Regions from separate parts of the Streptomyces sp. NBC_00414 genome, predicted to be linked through region 3. Evidence: riboswitches for the same ligand, from Rfam matches in the RefSeq annotation. Region 3 holds a riboswitch; each other region holds the start of a gene.
What was found. A riboswitch is a leader RNA that binds a small molecule or an ion and turns the genes downstream of it on or off. The one in region 3 is predicted to bind cobalamin.
Positions count from the first base shown of each region.

Region 1: linked by a shared signal. The riboswitch ahead of OHS59_RS15910 (ribonucleoside-diphosphate reductase subunit alpha) and the one ahead of OHS59_RS37360 (ABC transporter substrate-binding protein) in region 3 are both predicted to bind cobalamin.
Region 2: linked by a shared signal. The riboswitch ahead of cobN (cobaltochelatase subunit CobN) and the one ahead of OHS59_RS37360 (ABC transporter substrate-binding protein) in region 3 are both predicted to bind cobalamin.
Region 4: linked by a shared signal. The riboswitch ahead of OHS59_RS05370 (energy-coupling factor ABC transporter permease) and the one ahead of OHS59_RS37360 (ABC transporter substrate-binding protein) in region 3 are both predicted to bind cobalamin.

Region 1 is NZ_CP107935.1:3,720,839-3,728,162, reverse strand. It holds gene OHS59_RS15910 (ribonucleoside-diphosphate reductase subunit alpha) at 1-1,290, opposite strand, end outside; cobalamin riboswitch at 1,429-1,588, opposite strand; gene OHS59_RS15905 (GNAT family N-acetyltransferase) at 1,663-2,199, opposite strand; gene OHS59_RS15900 (nucleoside hydrolase) at 2,248-3,237, opposite strand; gene mctP (monocarboxylate uptake permease MctP) at 3,456-5,087, opposite strand; gene OHS59_RS15890 (DUF3311 domain-containing protein) at 5,084-5,377, opposite strand; gene OHS59_RS15885 (YbdD/YjiX family protein) at 5,514-5,723, opposite strand; gene OHS59_RS15880 (carbon starvation CstA family protein) at 5,695-7,324, opposite strand, start outside.
Region 2 is NZ_CP107935.1:956,248-963,571, reverse strand. It holds gene OHS59_RS04240 (cobalt-precorrin-5B (C(1))-methyltransferase) at 1-730, opposite strand, end outside; gene OHS59_RS04235 (cobalt-precorrin-6A reductase) at 749-1,492, shown strand; gene OHS59_RS04230 (precorrin-2 C(20)-methyltransferase) at 1,574-3,100, opposite strand; gene OHS59_RS04225 (precorrin-8X methylmutase) at 3,097-3,729, opposite strand; gene OHS59_RS04220 (cobalamin biosynthesis protein CobG) at 3,836-5,176, opposite strand; cobalamin riboswitch at 5,241-5,373, shown strand; gene cobN (cobaltochelatase subunit CobN) at 5,446-7,324, shown strand, end outside.
Region 3 is NZ_CP107935.1:8,576,203-8,583,526, reverse strand. It holds gene OHS59_RS37385 (YigZ family protein) at 1-477, opposite strand, end outside; gene OHS59_RS37380 (SixA phosphatase family protein) at 551-1,126, opposite strand; gene OHS59_RS37375 (hypothetical protein) at 1,123-1,929, opposite strand; gene OHS59_RS37370 (ABC transporter ATP-binding protein) at 1,976-2,863, opposite strand; gene OHS59_RS37365 (FecCD family ABC transporter permease) at 2,860-3,885, opposite strand; gene OHS59_RS37360 (ABC transporter substrate-binding protein) at 3,897-4,922, opposite strand; cobalamin riboswitch at 4,990-5,176, opposite strand; gene OHS59_RS37355 (CoA-binding protein) at 5,536-5,943, shown strand; gene OHS59_RS37350 (MHYT domain-containing protein) at 5,983-6,867, opposite strand; gene OHS59_RS37345 (VOC family protein) at 7,053-7,324, opposite strand, start outside.
Region 4 is NZ_CP107935.1:1,216,865-1,224,188, reverse strand. It holds gene OHS59_RS05390 (serine/threonine-protein kinase) at 1-438, shown strand, start outside; gene OHS59_RS05385 (energy-coupling factor ABC transporter ATP-binding protein) at 489-1,358, opposite strand; gene cbiQ (cobalt ECF transporter T component CbiQ) at 1,355-2,104, opposite strand; gene OHS59_RS05375 (energy-coupling factor ABC transporter substrate-binding protein) at 2,111-2,557, opposite strand; gene OHS59_RS05370 (energy-coupling factor ABC transporter permease) at 2,554-3,276, opposite strand; cobalamin riboswitch at 3,307-3,488, opposite strand; gene OHS59_RS05365 (nuclear transport factor 2 family protein) at 3,748-4,488, shown strand; gene OHS59_RS05360 (cellulase family glycosylhydrolase) at 4,656-6,338, shown strand; gene OHS59_RS05355 (hypothetical protein) at 6,429-7,148, opposite strand.

The DNA.
Region 1 (7,324 bases), 4.9 Mb from region 3:
CAGCGCCGTCTGGTTGGCCGTGCGGTTGGCGGCGTCCTTGAAGGTCATCCAGCCGTTGCCGGTCTGCGCCAGGGTGCGCATCATGCGGCCGTACAGGTCACGGGCCGGGATGGTCCTCTTCGCGAGCCCCTGCTCCTCGGCCCTGCGGTACGCGGCGTCGAACTCGTCGCCCCACAGGTCGACCAGCTCGGGCACGTCCGAGGGCGAGAACAGCGACCAGTCGCGGTTCTCGTTCACCCGGCGCATGAACTCGTCCGGGATCCAGTGCGCGAGGTTCAGGTTGTGCGTACGCCGGGCGTCCTCACCGGTGTTGTCGCGCAGCTCAAGGAACTCCTCGATGTCGGAGTGCCAGGTCTCCAGGTAGACGGCGGCGGCGCCCTTGCGCCGGCCGCCCTGGTTCACCGCGGCGACCGAGGCGTCGAGGGTCTTCAGGAACGGGACGATGCCGTTCGAGTGCCCGTTCGTGCCGCGGATCAGCGAACCGCGCGAACGGATCCGGGAGTACGAGAGGCCGATGCCGCCCGCGTGCTTGGAGAGGCGGGCCACCTGGTGATAGCGGTCGTAGATGGAGTCCAGCTCGTCCAGCGGGGAGTCGAGGAGGTAGCAGGACGACATCTGGGGGTGGCGCGTACCGGAGTTGAAGAGCGTGGGGGAGGAGGGCAGGTAGTCGAGGCGGCTCATCAGCCGGTACAGGGAGGCCACTTCGTCGAGGGCGCGCGTGGTGTCGTCCTCGGCGAGACCGCTCGCCACCCGCAGCATGAAGTGCTGGGGCGTCTCGATGACGGACCGCGTGATCGGGTGCCGCAGCAGGTACCGGCTGTGCAGGGTTCGCAGGCCGAAGTAGCCGAAGCGGTCGTCGCCCGCCAGGTCGATCAGCGCGTCGAGCCGGGCCGCGTGCAGGCGTACGAACGCTGCCGTGCGGTCGGCGATCAGGCCCTCGCGGTGGCCGACGGCGACCGACTCGGAGAAGGAGCGCACACCCTGTGAGGCGGCCTCCTCGGCGATGCCGACGGTCAGCAGGCGGGCGGCCAGCTTCGAGTAGACCGGGTCCTCGGAGATGAGCCCTGCGGCCGACTCCGTGGCCAGCTCACGCAGCTCGGCCGTGTCCGCGGCGGCGGACCGGCCGCGCAACGCGGCGGCGGCGACCCGGCCGGGGTCGGCACCGGGGAGGTCGGCGGTGAAGTCGGTCAGGATCCGCAGCAACGCGGTTCCCGGTCCGTCTGCCTCGGCCCTGTCCTGCTGCTCCCGGGTCGCTGTCGCGGAGACCGGATCGGCTGGCGCGATGGTCACGTAGGGCTCTCCCTCGCTCGGCACGGGGCCCGCGGGGAGGGGGATTCGGAGCACACGGGGGTACACGCTCTGGGCAGCGGTACTCCGCGTCCACCGGCCCACTCCACGAGGCCCGGACGTCATGCACCCGGACCGGACGGTCCAGGCGCGCTGTCGGCAGGTCCTCGGACTGACTCCTGTACGCGATATACGAGCATGCGGACATATGGGCATGCGTATATGCGCGTATAAGTACACCGTTGCGGGACAGTTCCGGATTCGCACCGGATTCCCCTGCGACGACAGCGAGCATGAGCATACATCTTGTGCCGGGCTCCGGAAGCACCCCCACATCTTGTGTCGTGTCGACTCCGGGAGGGGTAGCGGAGCGTGTCAGAGCGTCAACTCATAGCTGAGGAGCATGATGTCGTCCAGGTGCGGGACGGGGTTCCAGTCCCGGGCCGGATCGCGGGTGAAGCCGAGGCGCTCGTAGATCCGGTGGGCGCTGTGCATGGTGCGCTGGGTGGACAGCACGACGGCCCCGCAGCCGTCCGTGGCCCGTGCGCGGTCGACGCAGGCGCGCACGAGGGCGGTGCCCACGCCCCTGCCGCGGGCGTCCTTCGAGACCGCCAGCATCCGGATCTCGGCCTCGCCGTCGCGCGAGACCTCGGCCATGGGACCGCCTGCCGGCACGAAGGTCACCCCGCCGAGAAGCCGCCCCCGCACGCCCGCCCCGCCGCCGCCCTCCACGTCCTCGACGGCCACCAGTACGTCGGCGGCGGCGGCCCGCTTCGCCACGTTCCGCAGCTCGCCGAGGTACTCGTCGCTCTCCCCGAAGTCGAGCAGCCCGTCCCCGAGATAGGCCTGCGCGGTGATCTCTCCCAGCGCGGTGTACTCCCCGGGCTCCGCCCGTCTGATCACGATGTCCATGCTGAGCAGTGTGCAGTGTGCCGGTGGCTCGGGTGGTTCGGGTGGCTCTCAGCCCGCGCTCGGCCACAACTGCAGCGTCGAGACGAAATCCTTCGTGAAGTCGCGCGGGCCAGGACCCAGCGCCACCCGGCCGGTGAGGCGGGCCCGTGCGGTCAGGGCCGGCGACTCGGGATAGTAGATCCGCCCCGCCGCCGAGGGCACGAACACGGTCTGGCCGCGGGTGAGTTCGGCGGCGGACTCGACGATGACCGCGCCCTCCGCGAGCGTCACGAACGACTCGTCCGCGCACACGCCGACGGCGAGCGGATCGTGCAGCGGACAGGTGCCGTCCCCGCCACTGCGCCGGTACGCGTCCATGTAGACCCGCAGCAGTCTGGCGGCGAGCGCGGTGCCGGGGCCCGCCGCCTCCAGGGCCGCGAGGTCGGCGGGCCTGAACAGCCATTGGTGCGAGGCGTCCAGGTCGACCATCGTGAACGGGATGCCGGAGGACAGGACCAGCTCGGCGGCGTCCGGGTCGGCCCACATGTTGAACTCGGCGACCGGGGTGATGTTCCCGGGCACCCGCGCGGCGCCGCCCATGAACACGAACCTGCCGACGCGCCGGGCGAATCCGGGGTCCTCCAGGAGCGCGATCGCGATGTTGGTGAGGGGGCCCGTGGCGCACACCGTCAGCTCGCCCTCGTACTCCCGGGAGAGCCGCAGCAGCGCCTGCGCGGAGGACTCCGTCGGGTGCGCGGCGGTCGAGTCGGGCAGCGTCTCGTCGCCGAGGCCCGAGGGGCCGTGGAAGTCGGCGGCGACGCGGTAGGGGAGGCGGGTCAGGGGGCGGCCCGCACCGCGGTGCACGGGGACGTCGGCGTCGATGCGCATCGCTCGTGCGAGGGCGCGGGCGTTGAGGTAGGTCTGCTCGGCGGGGAGGTTGCCGCCCGCGGAGGTGTAGGCCTTCAGGTCCCACAGGCCTGTGCCCAGGAGGTACTGGAGGGCTACGGCGTCGTCGATACCGGGGTCGCTGTCGAGGACGATGGGCGCGCGTGGGGTCACCGGTCCAGGTTATCCGCCCCCGTCGCCCCTACCCTCCCCCAGTCTCGGCTTCGCTCGACCGGGGGGACCCCCATCGTCACCGCATGGGGGCTGCGCCCCCTCGCCCCCGTTGTCCTCAAACGCCGGACGGGCTGAAAGACATACGCCCGTCCGGCGAGATCTCAGCCCCTCCGGCGTTTGAGGAGCGGGGGTTCGGGGGCCGGCCCCCGAGTACGGCCCTAGTGGCCGGCCGTGCCCGCCGTCGCAGGCGGCAGCTCGACCTGGACTCCCTTGTCGCCCGCGTCCGCCGTGTAGTCCTCGGCAGAGGTCTCGTCGACGCCCTCGGGTGCGTTGACGGCCTTCAGCACGAACGTCATCACCACCGTCACCACCACGTTCAGCACGAACGCCGTGAGCCCGATGTACCCGATCTCCCCGATCCCGGGAATCTCCTTCGACGACCCACCGAAGTGCTTCTGCGAAGGCGAAGCCACCCCGTACGCGGCGAGCGTGCCGTACACCATGCCGACCGCCCAGCCCGCGAGCAGCGCCCACCGGTGGAACCAGCGGGTGAACAGGCCGCCGACCAGCGCCGGGAAGGTCTGCAGGATCCAGATGCCGCCCAGCAGCTGGAAGTTGATGGCCACCGTCTTGTCCATGGTGAGGACGAAGACCAGCGCGCCCACCTTCACGAGCAGCGAGACCAGCTTGGAGACCTTGGTCTCCTGGGCGGGCGTCGCGTCGGGCTTGATGAAGTCCTTGTAGATGTTGCGGGTGAAGAGATTCGCCGCCGCGATGGACATGATGGCCGCCGGCACGAGCGCGCCGATGCCGATCGCCGCGAAGGCCACGCCCGCGAACCAGTCCGGGAACATGGTCTCGAAGAGCTGCGGGATCGCCAACTGCCCGTTCTCCACCTTGATCCCGGCCGCGATCGCCATGAAGCCGAGCAGCGCGAGCAGGCCCAACATCAGCGAGTACAGCGGCAGGAGCGTGGTGTTGCGCCGGATCACCTCACGGCTGCGCGAGGACAGCGTCGCCGTGATCGAGTGCGGATACATGAAGAGGGCCAGCGCGGAACCGAGCGCGAGCGTCGCGTACGTCCACTGCCCCGCCTCGCCCGGTACCAGGGAGCCGCGTGGCGCGCCGGTCGCCGGGTTGGTCTGGTTGTAGGCCTCGCCCGCCTTGGCGAAGATCTCGTCGAAGCCGCCCAGCTTGATCGGGATGTAGATGATCGCGACCGCGATGACGATGTAGATCAGCGTGTCCTTGACGAACGCGATCAGGGCGGGCGCGCGCAGCCCGGACGAGTACGTGTACGCGGCCAGCACACCGAAGGCGATGAGCAGCGGCAGGTCCTTGACGAACCAGTTGGTGTCCTCGCCGCCGCCGACGCCCATCACGTCGAGGACGGCCTGGATGCCGACCAGTTGCAGCGCGATGTACGGCATCGTCGCGAGGATGCCGGTGACGGCGACCGCGAGCGACAGCCCCTTCGAGCCGAAGCGCCCGCGCACGAAGTCCGACGTCGTCACATAGCCGTGCTTGTGCGACACCGACCAGAGGCGGGGGAGGAAGGTGAAGATCAGCGGGTAGACCAGGATCGTGTACGGGACGGCGAAGAAGCCGGCCGCGCCCGCCGCGTAGATCGCCGCCGGAACCGCCACGAACGTGTAAGCCGTGTAGAGGTCGCCGCCGAGCAGGAACCAGGTGACCCAGGTGCCGAACGACCGTCCGCCCAGGCCCCATTCGTCGAGGGTGTGCTCGTTGCTCGACCGGCGCCAGCGCGAGGCCATGAAGCCCATGACCGTGACGGCCAGGAAGAAGAAGATGAAGACGGCGAGTGCCACGCCGTTCACGCCGTCCTTCATGCGGACGCACCCCCCTTCTGCGACGGGCGGGCGGCCTTGCGGGCGCGCTGGTCACGGTTCCACAGCGTGAACGCGGTCATCGTGAGCGAGGTCGAGATGAGCACCCACAGCATCTGGTACCAGTAGAAGAACGGAATGCCGATGAAGGTCGGGTCGACCTTCGCGTACGACCCCACCCAGAGCATCGCCACGAACGGCGCGATCAGGCAGAGGGCGATCACCACGCGGACCGGTGTCACCACCGGTGGATTCTCCTCGGGCGCTCTTGGCGCGTCCGGTGTTTCTGACATGCGGCGGCTCCGTCCCCTCACTGATCACCTGTGCAACGCGCAGGAAATCTAAGGGACGGTTCCGCTTTATGGAACCCCCGTCCGCATAACGGATGTGCCGTGTCGTTCAACGACGGCGGTCGCTCCCGTCACGGCGTCAGCAGCAGCGGAAGCCCTGCCGGGGATCCTCCTCCTGACGGTCCGTACGCATCCGCTCGAACTCCCGCCGCGAGGGCACGTCCGCATCGGGCCGGGCGGTGCGCACATGGGCGACGTAACGGTCGTACGCGGACTCGTCGGTGAGTTCCCGTACGTACCAGCGCACTCCTCCGACCGCCCTAGCCGCGCGGTTCAGCGCCGACCGCATCGCGTACCTCCTCCTTCTCCTCCTTGGTCGGGATCAGCCCGGCCGGAGCGACGATCTGCGACTCGACGTACGGCGCCTCGCTGAGCGTGGAGAGCGCGGGACGGCGTATGTGCCGGATGCACACCCTCGTCGCGTCCGCGATCACGATGACGATGAGCAGGGCGAGAGCCGCCGTGAGGACACCGTCGACCGTGGAGTTCGTGACGATCGTGTGCATGTCGTCCATGTTCTTGGCGGGCGCGACGAGTTCGCCCCGGTCGATGCCGTCCTGGTAGATCGAGCGCTGCTTGAAGAAGCCGACGCGCGGGTCGCTGGAGAAGACCTTCTGCCAGCTCGCGGTCAGGGTGACCGTGGCGTCCCAGACGAGCGGGATCCCGGTGATCCAGGCCCACTTGAGGCGTCCGGACTTCACCAGCAGGGTCGTGCAGACGGCCAGGGCGACCGCGGCGAGGAGCTGGTTGGAGATGCCGAAGATCGGGAACAGCTGGTTGATCCCGCCGAGCGGCTCGTGGACGCCGACCCACAGGAAGTAGCCCCACAGACCGCAGACGATGCCGCTCGTGATGACCAGGCCGGGCTTCCAGCTCACGTTCTTGAAGGGTTTGTAGAGATTGCCGAGCGTGTCCTGGAGCATGAAGCGGCCCACCCGGGTGCCCGCGTCGAGCGCGGTCAGGATGAACAACGCCTCGAACATGATCGCGAAGTGGTACCAGAACGCGCGCAGGCCGCCTCCGGTGACCTCGGAGAAGATCTCCGAGACCCCGACCGCGAGCGTGGGCGCACCGCCGGTCCGCGACAGCAGGGACGACTCTTCGACGTTCTTCGCCGCGGCGGCCAGTTCCTCGGGGGAGATCTGATAGCCCCAGCTGCCCACCACTTGGCTGGCGTTCTGGACCGTGTCGCCGATGACACCCGCCGGCGCGTTCATCGCGAAGTACAGACCCGGGTCGATGATGGACGCCGCGATCAGCGCCATCACCGCCACGGACGACTCCATGAGCATGGAGCCGTAGCCGATCAGCCGGACCTGCGTCTCCTTCTGGATCATCTTCGGCGTGGTGCCGGAGGAGATCAGGGAGTGGAAGCCGGAGAGCGCCCCGCAGGCGATGGTGATGAAGACGAACGGGAAGAGCGAGCCCGCGAAGACCGGTCCGTCGCCCTGTGAGGCGAAGTCCGTCACCGCGTCCATCTTCAGGGTCGGCAGCGAGATGACGACGCCGAGCGCGAGCAGCCCGATCGTGCCGATCTTCATGAACGTGGAGAGGTAGTCCCGGGGTGCGAGCAGCATCCACACGGGCAGGATCGACGCGATGAACCCGTACGCCACCAGCCAGATGACCAGGGTCGAGGGTGCGAGCGTGAACGTGTCGGCCCACGACGACTCGGCGACCCAGCGGCCGGCGACCAGCGCGAGCAGCAGCAGCGCCACACCGATCAGCGAGACCTCGGAGACCCGGCCGGGCCGCAGCACCCGCAGGTAGAAGCCCATCAGCAGGGCGATCGGGACCGTCATCGCGATGGAGAAGGTGCCCCACGGCGACTGGGCGAGCGCGTTGACGACGACCAGCGCGAGCACCCCGAGCAGGATGATCATGATGGCG
Region 2 (7,324 bases), 7.6 Mb from region 3:
ACGTCGACCCGGTGCACCCGGCGACATGCGTACGCCCCGCCGCCCGGGCCACGTCCACGCCCCGCCGGATCGAGTCGATCCACGCCGAGCACGAGTACGGCACCACGATGCCGGTGGTGCCGAGGATGGACAGACCGCCGAGGATGCCGAGCCGCGGGTTCCAGGTGGAGCGGGCGATCTCCTCGCCGTGGTCGACGGAGACGGTGATCTCGACATCGCCTGTACCGCCGTGCCGGTCCGCCACCTCGGCCACGTGTTCGCTCATCATCCGCCGGGGGACCGGGTTGACGGCGGGTTCGCCGACGGCCAGCGGCAGACCGGGGCGGGTGACCGTGCCCACACCCGAACCCGCCTTGAAGACGACTCCCGCGCCCGCCGGCAGCCGCCGGACCGTGGCCCGGATCAGCGCGCCGTGCGTGACATCGGGGTCGTCGCCCGCGTCCTTCACGATCCCCACCATCGCGTACGCGTCCGTCAGCTCCTCGGCCGCGAGCGCGAACGACGGTGTCTGCCCCCTGGGCAGCGTGATGGTCACCGGGTCGGGAAACTCCCCGGTCAGCAGCGCGGTGTACGCGGCCGTGGTGGCCGCGGTCGCACAGGCACCGGTGGTCCAGCCGGGCCGCAGCCCGGTGTGCTTGAGTTGGGCGCCGCGGCCACCCTTCGCCTCGCCGTCGCCCGGCGACACGGCCTCGCGTCCAGCCTCGCCGGCACCCTGCACTTCGCTGTTCATGAACGGACCCGGATCTCCATGCACGTACTGATTCTCGGCGGAACGACCGAAGCCCGGCAGCTCGCCGGGCTACTGCACGGTACCCCCGGCCTGACACTGACGAGTTCCCTGGCCGGGCGGGTCGCCAGCCCCCGGCTGCCTCCGGGTGAGGTCCGCGTCGGCGGATTCGGCGGGGTGGACGGGATGACCGCGTGGCTGCGCGAGCACGCGGTGGACGTGCTCATCGACGCCACCCACCCCTTCGCCGGAACGATCAGCTTCAACGCGGCGGACGCGGCCACCACCGCCCATGTTCCCCTGCTCGCGCTGCGCCGCCCCGGCTGGGTCCCGGTCGAGGGCGACGTCTGGCACGGGACCGGCTCCCTGGCGGAGGCCGCGGAGCTGCTGCCCGCTCTCGGGCAACGGGTGTTCCTCACCACCGGCCGCATGGGCCTGTCCGCGTTCGCGCACCTGGACGCCCTGTGGTTCCTCGTACGGTCGGTCGACGTGCCCGAGCCCCCGTGCCCGGCCCGCATGGAGGTGCTGCTCGACCGGGGCCCCTTCACCCTCGACGGCGAACGCGAACTACTGCGCCGCCACCACATCGACGTCGTCGTGACCAAGGACAGCGGAGGCGTCGCCACGGCACCGAAACTGACGGCCGCCCGGGAGGCGGGCATTCCGGTGCTCGTGATCCGCAGACCACCAACCCCGCAGGGCATCCCCGTGGCCGCCGACCCGGAGTCGGCGGCCCACTGGATCACGAGGAGGCACGCCTCGTAAGGGGCGCGGGGAACTGCGCACCCAGCCACGACGCACCCGCGGCCAACACACCGCACTCAGCCGGTGGCGCCGCCGCACGGCTCACTCCTCCGGATACCGCCGAGGCGTCCAGACGATCTCCTCGTCACCACCCCGCCGCACGGCGACCCGCGTCTGCGAGGACCCGACCAGCAGAACCGTACGCATGTCGACCTCGGCCGGATCGAGATCGCCGAGCCGCACGACCCGTACACGCTCACCCGCACCGCCCACGTCCCGTGCGACCACGACCGGCGTGTCCGGGGCCCGGTGCTCAAGCAGCAGCTCGCGCGCCTTGCCCACCTGCCAGGTGCGGCTCTGTGAACCGGGGTTGTAGAGGGCCAGCACCAGATCCGCCGAGGCCGCCGCGCGCAGCCGTTCGGCGATGACCTCCCACGGCTTGAGCCGGTCGGACAGGGAGATGGTCGCGTAGTCGTGGCCGAGCGGAGCACCCGCGCGGGCGGCGGCGGCGTTGGCCGCGGTCACCCCCGGCAGCACCCGCACCGGCACGTCCGCGTACTCCTTCTGCGAGGCGGCCTCCAGCACGGCCGTCGCCATCGCGAAGACGCCGGGGTCGCCACCGGAGACGACGGCCACCCGCCGTCCCCGCTGCGCCAGTTGGAGCGCGAACTCGGCGCGCTCGGCCTCCACCCGGTTGTCCGAGCCGTGCCGGAGCTGCCCGGCCCGCCGCGGCACCCGGTCGAGGTACGTGGTGTAGCCGACCAGGTCGTCCGCGGCGGCGAGGGCGCCCCGCGTCTCCGGGGTCAGCCACAGCGGTCCGGCGGGCCCGGTGCCGACCACGACCACCTCGCCCTGCTCCCGCGCCGGCCGCTCGGCGTCGACCCGGCTGGGCAGTACGGCCACCGAGAAGTACGGCACCGACTCCGGGTCCACGTCGGCAAGTTCGGCGACGCGCTCCCCGTTCATGGTGGCCCGCTCGACGTACCGGGCCTCGCCCAGCCGTCCCGAACTCTCCAGCGCGCGCCGCACCTTGGGGAACGTGCGGCCCAGCTTCATCACCACGGCCACGTCCGTCGCGGCGAGCCGCGCGGTCAGCTCCTCCTCGGGCAGTGTGCCCGGCAGGATGGTCAGCACCTCCTCGCCCTCGGCGAGCGGGGTACCGAGCCGGGCCGCGGCGGCGGACACGGACGTGACACCGGGGACGACCTCGGTGTCGTAACGGTCGACGAGCCGCTTGTGCATGTGCATGTACGAGCCGTAGAACATCGGGTCGCCCTCGGCGAGGACCGCGACCGTGCGCCCCGCGTCCAGATGCGCGGCGAGCCTGGCCGACGCCTCGGCGTAGAACTCGTCCATGGCGCCCTGGTAGCCGCCCGGGTGATCGGTGGTCTCCACCGTCAGCGGGTAGACCAGCGGCTCCTCGATGTGGTCGGCACGTATGTGCTCGGCCGCGATCGAGCGGGCGATGGACCGCCCGTGCCGGGCACTGTGGAAGGCGATCACGTCCGACTCGCCGATGACCTGTACGGCCCGCACGGTCATCAGGGACGGGTCACCGGGGCCGAGACCGACCCCGTACAGCTTGCCGCTCCTGGCGCTCTTGCCGTTTTCGCCGTTCTCGCCGTTCACTCTTCCTCGCTCGCGATCGCGTTGAGAGCGGAGGCGGCCAGGGCGCTGCCCCCGCGACGGCCGCGTACGACCAGGTGTTCCAGACCGGACGGGTGCTCGGCCAGTGCGTCCTTGGACTCGGCCGCGCCGATGAAGCCGACCGGGACGCCGATGATCGCGGCGGGACGGGGCGCACCCTCCTCGATCATCTCCAGGAGGCGGAAGAGCGCGGTCGGGGCGTTGCCGATGGCGACCACGGAACCCTCAAGACGGTCGCGCCACAGTTCCAGCGCGGCGGCGCTGCGCGTGGTGCCCAGCTTCGCCGCCAGCTCGGGAACGGCCGGGTCGGACAGCGTGCAGAGCACGTCGTTGTCGGCGGGCAGCCGCTTGCGGGTCACACCGGACGCCACCATCTGGACGTCGCAGAAGATCGGCGCACCGGCGCGCAGGGCCTCGCGGGCCCGCGCCACCACGTCCGGCGTGAAGGCGAGGTCGCGTACGAGGTCGACCATTCCGCAGGCGTGGATCATCCGGACGGCGACCTGGCTGACGTCGGCGGGCAGCGCCGCGAGGTCCGCCTCCGCGCGGATCGTTGCGAAGGACCGGCGGTAGATCGCCGCGCCGTCCTTCTCGTAGTCGTACGTGGTCACGGTGTTCTCTCACTGCTCTCGGTCGTCATACGGCTCAGGCTCAGGCTCATACGCAGGTTCGTGCTCGTGCTCGTATTCGTGCTTGTGCTCGTATTCGTGCTCAGGCTCATGGAGTGATCGCCGTCAGGGCGGCGGCGAGCTGGGAAGGGTCGTCCAGGGGGACCGTGCGCGGTTCGCCGCCGGGTACCTCGACGGACAGCCGGTAGCCGCCCTCCGGGGCGGCGACGACATCGATCCGCTCGCCTCGGGGGTGCCCGCAACGGCGCTCGCATCCGGACCAGTACAGAGGGAGGCCGCGGGGGCCGACCGCACCGAGCGTGCCGGTCGCGTCCGCCCGTACGTCGGCCCGGGACTTGGCGCAGCCCGGCCGGCCGATGCAGGCGCCGACACGCAGCCAGGGCGAGTCGGGGTCGGTGACGAGGCCGACGGCGGCGAGGCGGGCCAGCGACTCGGCCCCCTGCGCGGCGCTCGCTCCCGGAGTGGGAAGAACCACACCGCGCCACGGGGTCAGCCGCAGCTCACAGGTGGTGGTCCGCGTCAACTCCCGCCACTGGGGAGCCGAGAGGCGGCCCAGCGGAATGTGCACGGACAGCGCGTCGCCGACCGCTCCCGGCAGCGGGCCCTCGGTGCGGGCTGTTTCCCGCACCTGCCTCTCGTGGCTGATGTTCTCCGCTGTGAGACGACGACCGACCGCCGCGGTCAACTCGTCGTCGGCGAGCGCCAGCTCGGCCACCCGCCAGGCGCGTGCCCCACTCGCCCGCTCAGCCTCCAGAAACGCTTCCGCAGCCGCCATGGCGGCCCGCGGCGCGTCCTCGGCGGACACGTGAAGGGCCAGGTCGGACGCCCCGAGACCGAGCTGCGCACCGCCGTCCGCCACCGCCCGGAGCGTCACGTCGGCGTCGAGTCCGGCGAGGTCCCCGCGCCCGTCGTCGAGCGCGAACAGGAACCGTCCCGACAGTGCCTGCGCCGCCTCGCTCGCACACAACACGGCGTCGAGGGCCGACAGCCACGGCCGTATGTCCCGCAGCCCCCGTCCGTCCGGCCCTTGTCCGTCCAGACCCCGTCCGTCCATGCCTCCTCCGTCGAGACCTGACAGCGGGGAGGCGACGATGTTGCGCACCCGCTCGTGTCCCCGTGAGGGCAGCAGCCCGGCGGAGGTCAGCAACTCGGCCAGTTCGGCTCCGCATCCGTCAGCCAGCCCGCGCACCTGTACGTTGCCGCGCGAGGTGAGATGCAAGTCACCGTCGCCCAGCCGCTGAGTGGCGTCGGCGAGCGCCTCGGCCTGGCTGAGAGTCAGCACACCGCCCGGAATCCGGACCCGGGCCAGCGCCCCGTCGTCCGCCGCGTGCAGCCGCAGGGTCCCCGGGCAGGCGTCACCGCGGTCCCGTGAGACCGCTGTGGCCTGGGACGATGGACGGAGGGCAGCCGAGGACATGGCGGCGAGCATACCTACGTTCCCGCAGGCTGTATGCCCCGCCCTTTTCCCCCGGCCCTTACTATCTCTATCGGTGGATCATCCGATCCGCCACCGCCACAACGGCGGCAGGGGAGGAAGCCGGTGCGAAGCCGGCGCGGTCCCGCCACTGTGAGCCCGGCCAGAGAATCCGGGTGAGCCAGGAACTCCCTTTCCCCAGCTCACGAGTTCGCGCGTGAGCACGGGGAGACCCATGTCCACCACCGCCCGGGGCGCGGACCCCGAGGAAGGCCCGACGCCACATGATCCTTCTGCTGTCGACGTCCGACACCGACCTGCTCAGCGCTCGCGCGGCCGATGGTCCGGTGTCCTACCGGTTCGCCAACCCGTCCCGCCTCGACATCGACGGCCTCCCCGCCCTCCTGGACGGCGTCGACCTGGTCGTCGTACGTCTCCTCGGCGGTCTGCGCGCCTGGGAGGACGGCCTCGACCTGCTGCTCGCCGACGGCCGCCCGGTCGTCGTCCTCACCGGCGAACAGGCCCCCGACGCCCAGCTGATGGCCGCCTCCACCGTGCCCATCGGTATCGCCGCCGAGGCCCACGCCTACCTCGCCCACGGCGGCCCGGCCAACCTCGACCAGCTTGCCCGCTTCCTCTCCGACACGGTCCTGCTGACCGGCCACGGCTTCGATCCGCCCGCGCCCGCACCGACCTGGGGCCCGCTGGAGCGCGCGGGCCGTGCGGCCGACGGCGCCCCGACGATTGCCGTGCTCTACTACCGGGCCCACCACATGAGCGGCAACACGGCGTTCATCGGAGCCCTGTGCGACGCCGTCGAGGACGCGGGCGGCCGTCCCCTCCCTCTGTACGTCGCCTCGCTGCGCGCTCCCGAGCCGGAGCTGATCGAGGAGCTGCGGGCGGCCGACGCGATCGTCACCACCGTTCTCGCGGCCGGCGGCACCAAGCCCGCCGAGGCCTCCGCGGGCGGCGACGACGAGTCCTGGGACGCGGGCGCCCTCACCGGCCTGGACATCCCGATCCTCCAGGCCCTGTGCCTGACCGGCTCACGGACCGCCTGGGAGGAGAGCGACGAGGGCGTCTCACCGCTGGACGCGGCGAGCCAGATCGCGGTGCCGGAGTTCGACGGCCGCCTGATCACCGTGCCGTTCTCCTTCAAGGAGATCGACGAGGACGGCCTCCCGGCGTACGTCGCCGACCCCGAGCGCGCGGCCCGGGTGGCCGGGATCGCCGTACGCCACGCCCGCCTCAGGCACATCCCGGCCGCCGAGAAGCGCCTGGCCCTGGTCCTGTCCGCGTACCCGACCAAGCACTCCCGGATCGGGAACGCCGTCGGCCTCGACACCCCCGCCAGCGCCGTCGCGATCCTGCGCCGACTCCTCGACGAGGGCTACGACTTCGGGCCCGCGCAGGACATCCCCGGACTGGTCTCCGGGGACGGCGACGAGCTGATCCGCGCGCTCATCGAGGCGGGCGGCCACGACCAGGACTGGCTCACCGAGGAGCAACTGGCGCGCAACCCGGTCCGTATCCCGGCCGCCGACTACAAGCGCTGGTACGCGACCCTGCCCGCCTCCCTGCGCACCGCCGTCGAGCAGCACTGGGGACCGGCGCCCGGCGAGATGTTCGTCGACCGCAGCGGCAACCCGGAGGGCGACATCGTGCTCGCGGCCCTGCGCCGCGGGAACCTGCTGATCCTCATCCAGCCGCCGCGCGGCTTCGGCGAGAACCCGATCGCGATCTACCACGACCCCGATCTGCCGCCCTCGCACCACTACCTCGCCGCGTACCGCTGGATCGCCGCCGCACACGCGGACGGCGGCTTCGGCGCGGACGCGATGATCCACCTCGGCAAGCACGGCAACCTGGAATGGCTGCCCGGCAAGAACGCGGGCCTGTCCGCCGCCTGCGGTCCCGACGCCGCGCTGGGGGACATCCCCCTCGTGTACCCGTTCCTCGTGAACGACCCGGGTGAGGGCACGCAGGCCAAGCGCCGCGTGCACGCCACGCTCGTCGACCACCTGGTCCCGCCGATGGCCCGCGCCGAGTCCTACGGGGACATCGCGCGCCTGGAGCAACTGCTCGACGAGCACGCCCAGATCGCCGCCATGGACCCGGCGAAGCTGCCCGCGATCCGCGCCCAGATCTGGACCCTCATCCAGG
Region 3 (7,324 bases):
GCGGCCGGTCGACCGCAGCTCGTTCTGCACCTTGCCCGCCCGCTGGTGGTCGACGGTCACGGTCGCGAGCCGGAAGCGTCTGCGCATGAGGGTGCCGAGGGTGTCCAGTGCTTCTCCGACCGCGCCGCCGTAGGCCCGGATGAGACCGCCCGCGCCGAGTTTGACGCCTCCGTAGTACCTGGTGACGACAGCGACCACGTAGCGCATGTCGCGGCGCAGCAGCATCTGGAGCATGGGGACGCCCGCGGTGCCGCCCGGTTCGCCGTCGTCGCTCGCCTTCTGTACGGAGGCGTCGGCGCCGATGACGTACGCGAAGCAGTTGTGCGACGCGTCCGCGTGCTCCTTGCGGACGGCCGCGACGAAGTCCTGGGCCTCCCGCTCGGTGGCCGCCGGTGCCAGTGCGCAGAGGAAACGGGAGCGGTTGATCTCGGTCTCGTGCACCCCTGCGCGGGCCACGGTGCGGTACTCGTCCTGCATCGGACCAGCGTATGCGTGCCGCGCACACGCGTGCGACCACCGGCCGACGGTCCCGGTGAGCGGCACCGCCCGCCTACCACCCCCGCCCGCGGTGCCCCTTCTCGCCGCGCGCCTTCTTGCCGCGCGCCACGATCATGTCCGTGAGCAGTGCCGTGCCGGGGCCGAGTCCCGCCCAGCCGCTGCCGTGCCAGGCGAGGATCGCGATCGCCGAGGTGGGGAACTTCACGCGGACGTCGTCCAGAGCGTCGTCGAGGCTGTCCGCGGCCAGCGTGAGGACGAGTTCCTCCAGGCCGGGATTGTGCCCGATGATCAGCAGGGTCTCGGCCTCCGGCGGGGCCTCGCCCACGACTTCCAGCAACTCGGGCACATCGGCCGCGTACAGGCGCGCGTCGTGGCGTACCGGAGGGGGCGTACCCCACTGGGCGGCGGCCAGTTCCCAGGTCTCCCTGGCGCGTACGGCGGTGGAGCAGAGCGCGAGGTCCGGCAGGCAGTCGGCGTCGGCGAGGACGCGCCCGGCGGCCGGGGCGTCCCGGCGCCCGCGCGACGCCAGCGGGCGTTCGTGGTCGGGGACGCCGTCCGGCCAGGCGGACTTGGCGTGCCGCAGCACCACCAGCCGCCGCAGCGGGCCCGCTCCGGCGCGCGCGATCACGCCGGAGCCCCGCGGCCGATGTCCCGGGTGAGCTCAAGACCGAGCAGCCGGTCCGCGTAGGCGTACGTCTCGAAGCGGGCCCCGTCCGGAACGGTGCCCGACGTCTCCACCTTCCGCAGCACGCCCAGTACGGCGGGTACGTCGAGGTCGTCCTCCCACGCGGCGCGCAGCTGGTCCCGTACGGGGTCGGGGATGGGTCCTGAGGGCCGGGTGGCCCAGGTGGCGACGGCGCCCCGCCAGCGCTTCAGCTGGTCCTCGGCCTCCGCGAGGTCGGCCGCGCCGAGCCGCAGGGTTTCACCGCGGGGGCGGGCGAGCAGGGCGAGGCGCAGGGCCGTGGCGTTCTCGTCGTCCCGCGCCACGCCGCTCTCGATGTCGGCCGGGGCGACCTCGACGCGCAGCCCGCCCGCCCTCCCGCCGGTCGTGGTCCCACCGGCCGCCGCCGCCTCGGAAGTGGGGCCGCCATCCGCCGGCTCGTCTCCCACCCGTTCGTCGTCCGGGCCGCGTACACGCAGTACCTGGGACTCGCCGAGGCCGGGGCTGCTGTCCCGTTCGTCCTCGAACGGGCGGATGCCGAGCGCCCTGGCCCGGGCCCGGAGCTCCGCGCGTCCCTCCGTGCCGGTCAGGACGGTCCAGACGGGCGTCCCGCCGATCTCCAGTGCCCGTACGAGGACATCGGCGATCAGGAGCACGCGCAGGCCGGTGGTGTCGGGGCGCGGCACATGCGCCTCGACGCGGGTCAGGCCCCGGCGGGCCGGGGTGGCGGTGACGGAGTCGCCGGTTCGGGCGTCGGTGATACGCAGCACGGGCTGAGCGTAGGCGTGTGGAAGGCCGCGCGCAGGGATGCCGACATCATTCCGGACACGTGTTCGCGAGTTCCGGGGGCGCGGTCCGCCTCACGGTGCCCAGGAAACGCACGTGCGGCCGGCCGTCGGAACCGTCGCGGGTGACGGCGGTCCGCACGCCGTACACCTCGGCGATGAGTTTCTCCGTGAGGACGTCGGCCGGTGTCCCGACGGCCACCACGCGCCCCTCGCGCAGGACGACGAGCCGGTCGCAGTACATCGCGGCGAGGTTGAGGTCGTGCAGAGCGACGACACTGGTGACCGGCAACGAGGTGACCAGGCCCAGCAGGTCGAGCTGGTGCTGGATGTCCAGGTGGTTCGTCGGTTCGTCCAGGAGGAGTTCGTGGGGTTCCTGGGCGAGGGCGCGGGCGATCTGCACGCGTTGGCGTTCGCCGCCGGACAGGGTGTGCCAGGACTGGTGGGCGCGGTCGGCCAGGCCGGTGCGGTCCAGTGCCTCGCGCACGGCCTCCTCGTCGGCCGGGGACGGGGGCGTCCAGGCGCGGCGGTGCGGAGTACGACCGAGGCGTACGACGTCCAGGACGCTCAGCTCGACCTGGGTGTCCGCCTGTTGCTCGACGACCGCGATACGGCGGGCGATGTCGCGGCGGCCCAGTTCGGCGAGCGGGCGGCCGTCGAGGGTGACCACGCCGGAGGCGGGGGCGAGGACGCCGGAGAGCAGGCGCAGGAGGGTGGACTTGCCGGAGCCGTTCGGACCGAGGAGGCCGACGGTGGTACCCGGGGCGGGACTGATGCTGACGCCGTCCAGGATGACGCGCCCGTCGGCGGTACGGGTCACGCGCCGGGCCCGGAGCCCGGCAGCCGGGACGGCCTCCCCCTTCCCGACGCCCTCCACGCCGACGCCGCACTCGACGTCTTCGATGCGCTCGGCCGTCATCGCGTCCTCCGTGTCCGGTACAGCACCAGCACGAACACCGGTACGCCGATGAGTGAGGTGACCACGCCCACGGGCACCTCCTGGGGGTCGAGGACGGTACGGGCCAGGGTGTCCACCCACACGAGGAACACCGCCCCGGCGAGGGCGGCGACCGGCAGCAGCCGGGCGTGACCGGAGCCCACCAGCGCCCGGGCGGCGTGCGGCAGGACGAGTCCGACGAAGCCGATGGCGCCCGCCGAGCTGACGAGCGCGGCCGTCAGGAGCGCCGTCACGCACAGCAGCACCAGCCGGGTGCGGGCCACGGACACCCCGAGACTCGCGGCGGCGTCCTGCCCGAAGGCGAACGCGTCCAGCGTGCGCGCGTACGCCAGGCAGACCGCCAGCGCGACCACCAGGACCGCGAGGCAGACCCAGACGTCGGTCCAGCCGACCCCGCCCAGGGAGCCGAGCAGCCAGAACAGCACGCCGCGGGTGGTCTCGGCGTCGGCGGCGGTCATCACGACGAACGAGGTCAGCGCGGAGAAGAGCTGCATCGCGGCGACCCCGCTGAGCACCACCCGGTCCGTCGTCCCGCCGAGGGTGTGGCTGAGCAGCAGCACGAGTCCGAACGACAGCAGCGCTCCGAGGAACGCTCCGGCGGAGACCGACACCAGGCCGCCGCCGGCGCCGAGGACGACCACGACGACCGCGCCGGTCGAGGCTCCCGAGGACACCCCGAGGACGAACGGGTCGGCGAGCGGGTTGCGCAGCAGGGACTGCATCACGGCGCCGCACACCGCGAGCCCGGCCCCGCAGACGGCGGCCAGCAGGGTGCGCGGCAGCCGCAGCTGCCAGACGATCCCGTCCCGGATGGGGCTCAGCTCCGTACTCCCCCAGCCGAGATGGGACGCGACCACGGACCAGACGTCGGCCACGCGGATGTCCGCCGGACCGATGGTGATCGCGACGGCTACGGATGCGACGAGCAGTGCCACACCGGCCGCGCACAGCAGCCCCACGCGCGGCCGTGTCGCCCCGCGCATCGCCTCGCGAGTCACCCGGCGAGCCCGAACTCCCGCAGGGCGGCGGCCACTTGTTCGACGCCCTCGACGGTGCGGATGGTCGGGTTCATGGCCTGCCCGCTGAGCAGGACGTACCGCTTCTTCCTGACGGCGGTCAAGTTCTTGGTGACCGGGTCGGACTCCAGGAACTCGATCTTCTTCTTCGCGGACTCGGCGGTCTGCGACTTGCGGGTCAGATCGCCGATCACGAGGACGTCGGGGTCGCGGTCGGCGACCGTCTCCCAGTTGATCTGGGGCCATTCCTCGTGGGTGTCGTCGAAGACGTTCTTCGCGTCGAACGCCCGGGTGATGATGCCGGGGGCGCCGCAGCAGCCCGCCATGTAGGGCGATTCGGAGTTGGCGAACCAGTAGAGGAGGGAGACGTCCGAGGCGTCGACGCCCGCGGTGGCCTTCTTCATGCGCTGCTTCAGCTCGGCGACGAGCTTGTCGCCCCGCTCCTGCACGCCGAACACCTCGGCCAGATCATGTATCTCGCCGTAGATCGCGTCGATACCGAGAGGCTTTTTGCGGGCGCCGTCGCCGTCTCCGGTGTTGTCCTTGCCCGCGCAGTCGGAGGGCGAGACGTACGCGGGTACGCCGAGCTTCTCGAACTGCTCCCGGGTGGCGACGCCTCCCTTGCCGAGCGTGGACTCGAACGAGGCGGCGACGAAGTCGGGGTCGGCGTCCAGGACCCGTTCGAAGGAAGGGTTGTTGTCGGCGATCCGCTTCACCTTCGCGTCGGCCTTCTCCAGGCCCTTCATGACCGGGTCGGTCCAGGTGGCGGTGCCGGCCATACGGTCGGCGAGGCCCAGCGAGAGCATGATCTCGGTGGTGCCCTGGTTGAGGGAGACGGCCCGCCGGGGCGGGGACTCCACGCGGACGGTGTGGCCGCAGTTGTCCAGGGTGACGGCGGCCTCGGAGGCCTTGCCGTCGGCGGGCGAGGCGCCGCCGCAGCCGGTCAACAGGATGACCCCGGAAATGAGCAGGGCGGCAGGGCGGGCGGGGCGTGCGATGGGCACGGAAGTTCCTCAGACGTCGAGGGCTCGAACGCGAAGCCCGGTCGTACGGTGCTCCCCCGCCGTCTCGGGACCACGGAGGCCGCCAGCAGGTCTTCGGACTCGGGTTCATCCGGACGAGGCGCCTTCCCGGACCGTCGATCCGGTCCAGTGGCCGATGCCACGCCCGTCACCCTCACCGCTGCGCGTCAGCTCCGGATTTCCACCGGATTCCCTGACCCACGTACATGGGTTCGACTGGCTTTCGCAAGCTATCACGGCGGCTTTCGGGGCCACTCGGCAGTGGCGCAGGGCTCCGGCTCCCGTCCCGCGGCAGCCGCACGGCTCCCCCGCAGCACCCATCGCACCCATCGCACGTCGCACCCATCGCCGAAGCAACGCAGAGTTTCTGTTGATCACCGCCGCGTCAGGGGCCCCCTTTCAGGGCACGGGAACTGCACACCGCCAGGGGCCCGGGGAACTGCGTGAACAACCCCCACCGGGCCGCACCCCGCCCAGGCCCGCAGCCCCACCCCCTCCCATGAACTGGACGGGGCGCCTGCCCGACGTCGGGAATCACCGGGCCACCCCCGCTGTTGTCGGGCCCAGACACACTCACACCCGCAGGAGGCCCACCGTGTACGGCGACCCGGCAACGATCCGCAAGATCCTCACCGAGAGCGGCGACACCTGGGCCGTCGTGGGCCTGTCGTCGAACGAACGCCGTGCCGCGTACGGCGTCGCGGACGTGCTCCAGCGCTACGGCAAGCGCGTGATCCCCGTCCACCCGAAGGCCGAGACGGTCCACGGGGAGAAGGGATACGCCTCCCTGGCGGACATTCCCTTCGAGGTCGACGTGGTCGACGTGTTCGTCAACAGCGACCTGGCCGGCGCCGTCGCCGACGAGGCCGTCGCCATCGGCGCCAAGGCCGTCTGGTACCAGCTCGGCGTGATCGACGAGGCCGCGTACCAGCGCACCCGCGCGGCCGGCCTCGACATGGTCATGGACCGCTGCCCGGCGATCGAGATCCCCCGCCTGGGCTGACCCGGATGGGCTGACCTTCCTGGGCCGTCCCGGCAGCGTTCACCCGTTGCGCCGCCCCGGCGCACCGGGCTCGTACGCGCGCCGGTCCGTCGCCTTCGGCGGGGCCTCGAACGCCGAGCCGGACCAGGCGGGCGGCTCCGTGCGCGGGCCGGGCCCCCGGCGGCGGGACGCGGTCCGGTTCCAGTCGCCGTCCCCGAGGACGAGCATCGGGTCGAACATCACCACCACTCCCGCGAGCGCCAGGAAGAGGACCGGGCCGATGAGCATCGGCAGCAGCAGCGAGTGGGCGGAGTCGCCCACGTCGGGCGAGCCGGCCGCACCGTGCAGGTGCACGCTGACGGCCGCCATGCCCGTGTAGTGCATACCGGTCACGGCGACGCCCATGACGAGGCTCGCCGCCAGGCTGGTCAGGAAGCCGCGGATCGCGACCGCCGCCCAGAGCGCGGCGGTCGCGGCGACGACGGCGATCAGGACGGAGAGCGCGACGGTACGGACCTCGTACCGCAGGCTGCCGTTGAGGCGAATGGCGGCCATGCCGATGTAGTGCATGGCCGCGACCCCGAGGCCGGTGAACGTGCCCGCGATGACCAGGGTCGTCGTGCTCGCACCGCGATAGCCGACGGCGAGGACGCCGATACCTACCACGGCTATCGCCACCGCGAGGCTGAGCACGGTCAGGCCGACGTCGTAGCGGATACGGCTCTCCTCGACCTGGAATCCGATCATGGCGATGAAATGCATGGTCCAGATCCCGCAGCCGATCGAAGCCGCCCCGAGCGCGAGCCAACCCGGTTTCCACGACTTGTCGTTGCGCAGGGAGCGGGTGATGCAACGCAGTCCCAGGGCGGCTCCCAGACAGGCCATCACATAAGCCGTGACCGGTGTGACCGTTCCATAGCTGAATCCGTCGACCGTACCTTGCATATGCCAACATCCCCCCGGAATACGACTGTTGCGGGGACAGATGTACGTGCCGTGACGGGGCGGCAGCAAGGGGTTTCGTGCAATTGACAGACAACCCGATTCTTTATCAGTCACTTCCGGTCATGAATAGGCTTCTTTGAGCCGGAAGGAATCATTCTGGTGGCGCGATCCGCCGGCCGCGGAACTCACGGCTGAGGCTTCGACGTCACCGTGAACTGCGCGCCGTCGGGATCCCGCAGCACCGCCTCCGTGGTGGTCGCGCCGTCCCGGACCGTGCCCCCGTGAGCCAGCGCCGCACGGACACAGGCCTCCACGTCCGGGACCGGGAAGTGGACCTGCCAGTGCGGCCGGATCGTGGGGTCGGGAGCGGCCTCCACCGCACCGGAGTGGATACGGGCCACCACGGCGCCGTCGCTGCGCAGGACCACCTCGTCCCCGTCGTAGTGCACCTCGCAGC
Region 4 (7,324 bases), 7.4 Mb from region 3:
CCGGCCGGCGTCCGCACCGCGATCAAGGCCCTGGAGAAGGAGACGGGCCGCGACCGGTACGGCAGCATCACGGTCTACCCCGACTACCTCTCCGCGGAAGTGATGGTCGAGGGCAGCCGAACCAGCTACGACCGCTACACCTACTACGTGGGCCGGGGTGTACAAGAGAGCTCGATCAAGGCTCAGTTGGCCGGTGGAGCCCTGCCGATGACCCTGGACGGCTTCGACTGGGACCGGATCCCCGCCCTGCTCGCCGAGGCGGAGAAGAAGCTGAACGTCGACAAGGCCACCAGCCGCTACCTGCTGGTCAAGTCGCCCAACGACGTGTTCGACAGGCCGGCGGAGATCTCGGTCTACCTCAGCGACGAGTACGGCAGGAGCGGCTACCTGCAGGCCGACATCCGCGGCAAGGTGACCCGGGTGATGCCTGCCGACTGACGGCGGATCGGGCCGTCAGCCGTCAGCCGTCAGCCGTCTGGCGTCTGGCGTCAGTTGTCGGCTGCTACCGGGGGAGCGGAGTGCCGTGCTGCCGAGACCATGGCGGCCAGCTCGTCCGCCGTACGCGGACCGGCGGACGGGTCGGTCAACAGGCCCTGCGCACCCAGGAGTTCGGCCACCGCGACGCCCCAGGGCAGGCGCAGTCCCGCCTGAGCCAGGAGGTCGGTGCGGGCCAGGGTCGTGTCCGCGGGGCCGGTGACCGCTCCGGACGGGGTGAGGAGCGCCGCGTCGTCGGCCCAGCGCAGGGCGAGGTCCACGTCGTGCGTCGCCATCACCACGGTGGTACCGCTCTCGCGCAGCCCGTCGAGGGTCGCGAGCAGCCGTTCCTGACCGTCCGGGTCGAGCCCCGCGGTCGGTTCGTCGAGGATCAGGACACGTGGCCGCATCGCCACGGCGCCCGCGATCGCGGTCCGCTTGCGCTGCCCGTAGGAGAGCAGATGGGTGGGCCGGTCGGCCAGGGCCGTGATGTCCAGTGCGGCGAGCGCCTCGTCCACCCGGGCCCGTACCTCGGTGTCGGGCAGGCCGAGATTGAGCGGGCCGAACGACACGTCCTGGCCGACGGACGCGGCGAAGAGCTGGTCGTCCGGGTCCTGGACCACCAGCTGGACGGTCGTGCGCAGCAGGGTCAGGCCTTTGCGGTCGTACCGGACCGGGCGGTCCTCGACGGTCAACTGCCCCACGTGCGGCCGCAGTCCGCCGCTGAGCAGGCGCATCAGCGTGGTCTTGCCGCTGCCGTTGCGGCCGAGCAGGGCGAGCGCACGCCCCGCGCGCACCTCGAAGTCGAGGCCGCTGAGCACGGTCGGGCCGTCCTCGTACGCGTAGGACGCGCCCCGCAGGGCGACCAGCACGGGCTCGCTCATCGCAGCGGCCTTTCCAGTACGAGGGTGAGTGCGGCCACCGCCGCGAGCAGCGCGACGGCGGCGAGTGTGAAGCGCGCGGAGATCCGGGCCTCCGGGACCAGGACGCGCAGGGTGCCGTCGTAACCGCGCCCGGCGAGCCCGGCCTGCAGTCGGGTCGCCCGGTCGAAGGCCCGGACGAAGGCGGTGGCGCCGAGCCCGGCCAGCGAACGCCAGGTGGCGGCCCGCGTGGTGTGCCCGAGCCGCGCGGCCTGCGCCTCCCGGACACGGCGTACGGAGTCGAGAAGCAGGAAGCTCATCCGGTACGTGACCATCGCGACGTCCACGACCGGTGCGGGCACTCCGGCGTTCACCAGCCGGGGCAGCAGGTCGGACATCGGAGTGGTGAACGCGAACAGCAGGACGCCGAGGGAGGCGGCGGAGGTACGCAGCAGCAGTTCACCGGCGCGCACCGCCCCACCGTCGGCCAGGGTCACGAACCCTTCGGGGCCGCCGACCTGGAGGAGCAGGGGGAGTGCTCCGGTCACGCAGAAGCCCAGCGGCACCCGGTAGGCGCGCCAGAGCCGGCGCCCGGGTACCGCGGCCGGGCCCAGCAGCAGGGTGAGGGCGGTGACCAGGACAAGAGCGGCGCCCGGCCAGGGCGGGAGAGAGATCGCCAGTACGGTCAGGCCGAGACCGAGCACGGCTTTGTCCACGGGATGGCGGCGGCGCCAGCGACTGCTGTGCGCCGCCGCGTCGATCGGCAGCACGAAGACTCAGGTCCGTCCGACGGAGGACCCACCGGTGCCGCCGGACGTGCTCCCCGCAGCCGCGTCTGAGTCTGCGTCCGAGGTTGTGCCGGGCACGGGATCCTGACTCGTTCCGGGCGCGGCGTCCTGGCCGTCCTCCCGCTGGGCCAGGACACGCAGTTCGCCCTGGCGCCTGCCCCTGCGCAGGCCGAAGTAGTAGGCGAGGACGCCCGCGCCGAGGGCTGCCTGGAGGGCGAACAGCGCCGACTCGATCTCACCGGACGGCGGCTCGTACAGGGGTGAGAACCACGGCTCGTAGTCCGGCTCGATCTCGGTGATCGCGGTCTCCGCCTCCGCGTCGGCGCCCGTGAACGGCTCCTTCTTGTGATCGCCCATGCCGAAGGCCAGCGGCAGTACGGCGAGCGCGGCCACGACGAGCAGCAGCAGGGCGTTGATCTTCGCGTTACGGCTCATCGGGCCACCGCCTCGGTCGTCTCCGTGGTCCCGGTCGTCCCGGTCCGGGACTGCCCCTTGGCGAGGAACACGCCCAGCCGGGTCAGTTCGCCCTTGCTCGACTGCACCAGCAGCCGCATCACGAACACCGTGAGAAGCCCCTCGCTCACCGCGAGCGGGATCTGGGTGACGGCGAAGATGGAGCCGAACTTGCCGAGCGCGCCCAGGAATCCGCTGCTCGGGTCGGGGAACGCGAGCGCCAGCTGCACGCTCGTGACGCAGTAGGTGGACAGGTCGGCGACGAACGCGGCGAAGAACACCGCGACCATCAGCGGCACGTCGAACCGCCGGAGCAGCCGGTAGACCGCGTAGCCGGCCCACGGCCCGACGATCGCCATCGAGAAGACGTTGGCGCCGAGCGTGGTGAGCCCGCCGTGCGCGAGCAGCAGTGCCTGGAAGAGCAGGGTGATGGTGCCCAGGACCGCCATGATCGGCGGCCGGAACAGGATGGCGCCGAGTCCGGTGCCGGTGGGGTGCGAGCAGCTCCCGGTCACCGACGGCAGTTTCAGCGCGGAGAGAACGAAGGTGAAGGCACCCGACGCCCCGATGAGGAGTGTGCTCTCGGGGTGTTCACGGACCTCACGGGTGAGCGACCGGACTCCGTGGACGACGAACGGCGCCGACGCGACGCCCCAGGCGACCGCGTGGCCGGGAGGAAGGAAACCCTCGGCTATGTGCATGGTTCAGCAGACCCTCTCCAGCACCTCGTGGATGGTTGACGCGCCTTGGCCGGTCTCCTGGCTTACGGGTAACACCACCCGTGCTCCGCCTTCCCGGGTCCGAGGACCCAGTGGCTGCCCGTGAGGGCCGGAGCCGGACTTCCCGATCACAGTGGCGAGGGCCGCACCGGCATCACACCGATTTCCCGAGCACCAAGGCGTCGTGACAGTAGTGCGCGTACCGGGGTGGTGACAAGCGGCCCTCGGGGGGCGTGAGAGTGCTCACGCAGCGCGCGCCGGTTCCTCCGGAGCGACGGGAGCGCCTGTTCAGGCGCCCTGTTCACGGGTCGGCAGTTCCCGGAAGAGGCCGCGCCCCGCCCGGGCGCCGCCTTCTGTGACCACGGATGCACAAGAGATGCTGCGGGGGTGTCGATTCGGCTCCGCCCGGTTCGTCGGTCGGGTACAGGGATCTCAGGAACACCGGGAGGAAACATGAAGTACATGCTGCTGGTCTGCGGCGACGACACCGCCGACGCCTCGGACATGGCACCCGTCGAACCATGGGTGGAGGAGCTGAGCGTGCGACGCGGTGTACGGCTGCACGGCCACCGGCTGCGCCCCCCGGCCGACGCGGTGACCGTGCGCGTACGCGGCGGTGAAGTGCTGCGCAGCGACGGGCCGTTCGCGGAGACGAAGGAGTACGTGGCCGGGTTCGACATCCTTGAGTGCGACAGTCTGGAGGAGGCCGTCGAGGCGGCCGTGAAGCATCCGGTGGCGGCCCTCGGGGCCATGGAGGTGCGCGCGTTCTGGGACGACGAGGACGCGGAGGGGGAGATCCGCCGCCTCGACGCGGAGCTGACAACTGCCGGGAGGGAGCGGGACTTCGACCGGGCGATGGCCTGTTACGCGCCGGACGTCGAGGTGTTCCACCCGGTGAGCGGTCTGGAACAGCGCGGGATCGATGCCCTCCGCAAGGCCGAGGAGGTGTGGTTCTCGACGTTGTCGGGACCGGTGGAGCGCGAGGTGCTCGAATTCCAGGTCCGGGTCGACGAGAGCATCGCCTTCAGCCACGCGCTCGTGCGGATCCGCGCCACGCCGGTCAGCGGTGACGCGCTGGACACCACGGCGCGGGTGACCACCGGCTACCGCCTGACGGGCGACCGCTGGCTGATCGTCCACCAGCACACGTCCGTTCCCTTCGACACCGGGGTGCCCGGAGCCATGGGGGTCTGACGGGCTCTGGAGGGGCTTCCCCGGAAGCCCCAGAGGCCCCTCCAGAACATCCGGTACGTGCCGGAGCGTGCGCCAAGTCTTGACGTGCTCCTGGCAAGATGACTCTATGGGAGCGCTCCCACTTTCCCGAAACTCACGTTTCTTGGCGCTCACTTCCTGGAGTCGCAGTGAGAAGAGCAAGAAGCACGACACGAAAGAGCCACGTCAGCATGCTGCTGGCCGGGCTGGCCGCCTTTCTCGGGCTCGTCGTTCTCGGTGCCCTGGTGCCGACCACCGCGCATGCCCAACTGCCCGGCGAATCGCCAGGCGCCCTCGCGACCGGCCTCCATATCGACGACGGCCGCCTGCTCGAAGGCAACGGCAACGACTTCGTCATGCGCGGCGTCAACCACGCCCACACCTGGTACCCGGGTGAGACGCAGTCGCTGGCCGACGTCAAGGCGCTCGGCGCCAACACCGTCCGGGTCGTCCTCTCCGACGGCCACCGGTGGAGCAGGAACAGTCCGGAGGACGTGGCTGCCGTCATCGCCCAGTGCAAGGCCAACCGGCTGATCTGCGTACTGGAGGTGCACGACACCACCGGCTACGGCGAGGACGCCGCGGCCGGCACGCTCGACCATGCGGCCGACTACTGGATCGGCCTGAAGAGCGTGCTCACCGGCCAGGAGAACTACGTCATCGTCAACATCGGCAACGAGCCCTGGGGCAACACCGATCCCGCGGGCTGGACCGACCCCACGATCGCCGCCGTCAAGAAGCTGCGCGCCGCCGGGTTCGAGCACACCATCATGGTGGACGCGCCCAACTGGGGCCAGGACTGGCAAGGAGTCATGCGTGCCAACGCCCAGGCCGTGTACGACGCCGACACCACCGGCAACCTGATCTTCTCGATCCACATGTACAGCGTCTTCGACACCGCGGCGGAGATCACCGACTACCTGAACGCCTTCGTCGACGCCGGACTGCCCATCCTCATCGGCGAGTTCGGCGGCCCGGCCGACCAGTGGGGCGACCCCGACGAGGACACCATGATGGCCACGGCGCAGCAGCTCAGGCTGGGCTACCTCGCCTGGTCCTGGAGCGGCAACACCGACCCGATCCTGGACCTCGCGATCGGCTTCGACCCCACACAGCTCAGCTCCTGGGGCCAACGCATCTTCAACGGCGCCAACGGCATAGCCCAGACGTCCGAGGAAGCCACCGTCTACGGCGGCGGAAACCCGGGTGACACCCAGGCCCCGACCGCTCCCGGTACCCCCAGGGCCTCCGCCGTTGCGGCCACGTCGGTGACCCTCACCTGGACCGCCGCCACCGACAACGTCGGCGTCACCGCCTACGACATCGTCCGCGTCAGCGGAAGCACCGAGACCACCGTCGCCGCGTCCACCACCAACACCACCACCGTGACCGGACTCACCGCGAACACGGCGTACACCTTCGCCGTCCACGCACGTGACGCGGCCGGGAACCGCTCGCCCCGCTCGGCCACGGTGAACGTCACCACCGCCGACGGCGGCAGCACACCCGGCACGAGCTGCTCCGTCGGCTACCGGGTGACCAACGAGTGGCCGGGCGGCTTCCAGGGCGAGATCACCGTCCGCAACACGGGCACCTCGGCGATCAGCGGCTGGAAGCTGGTCTTCGCCTTCGCCGACGGCCAGACCGTCTCCAACATGTGGGGCGGAACACCGACCCAGAGCGGTGCCACGGTGAGCGTCGCCAACGCCTCGTACACCGCCACCATCCCCGCGAGCGGCTCGGTCACCGTCGGCTTCACCGCCAACAAGGGTGCCGTGAACGCGGCCCCGACCGCATTCACCCTCAACGGCGCCACCTGCGCCACCGCCTGACAGACACTCAGCGATCGGAAGCCGCTGACCGGCAACCACTGGCCGGCGGGGTCACCGCGCCCCGTCGGCCGGGCGGGCGCCGGATGACAGTCAGGCGGTGGTGGCCGGAGCGGCCTCTTCCACGGGGGTGTCGGCCGGAGCGGCCTTGGACGTCGTGTAGAAGACGGACGACCCCTGCTTGGTGCGCTGGACCTGGCCCTTGGCGACGAGTCCTTCCACTGTCGTGCGGACGACCTTGGGCTTGATCTCGCGCTCGGGGTGGGCCTCCGCCAGCGCGGTGGCGACCTCCGCGGACGAACGCGGCTCGGACTGCCGGCCGAGGTGCTCACGAATGAGCTCGACCAGGGTGGGCTTCACCGCGGCCGGCTTCGAGGCGTCGGCCTTGGCCGCATCGGTCTTGACCGCGGCGGACTTGGCGGCGGGCTTGGCCGCGGGCTTCGAAACGGCGGACTTCGAGGCCGACTTGGCGGTGGCCGTCGAGGTGGCCTTCGCGCCGGTGGGCCTGGCGATCGACTTCGGCGCGGACTTCGGGGCCGCCTTCGTGGCGGTGGCCTTCTTCCGGCCGCCCGCCGTGGCCTGCCGCGGTACCGAAGGCGCGGACGCCGAGCCGCCCTTGGTGTCACCACCCAATGCCCGCTGCAGTTCCGCCAGCAGGGTCTGGTCGTGCTCCAGTGCACTCAACTGCTCCTGCAGCGCCGCCACTTCGGCGCTGATACGTTCCTGCTCCTTGGTGTTGCGTTCGAGGTCCGCAGACACCTGGGCGGCGTACTGGGTCTTGAGCTCCGTGGCGGCCGATTCGACTTCGGACATGGCAGTTACCTTTCCTCGTCATCGTGTGGTGCTGGGGCCGGATGCTACTCGCATCATCAGGCCATGATCCCGGAGTTGTCAGCACCGTCCTTGCCGTCACATGGCCCCTGACATGCCGCTGTGGGCCGCAAAGACGCAGGCGGCGAGGTGTGCGAGAGACACCTGACCACTCGCGT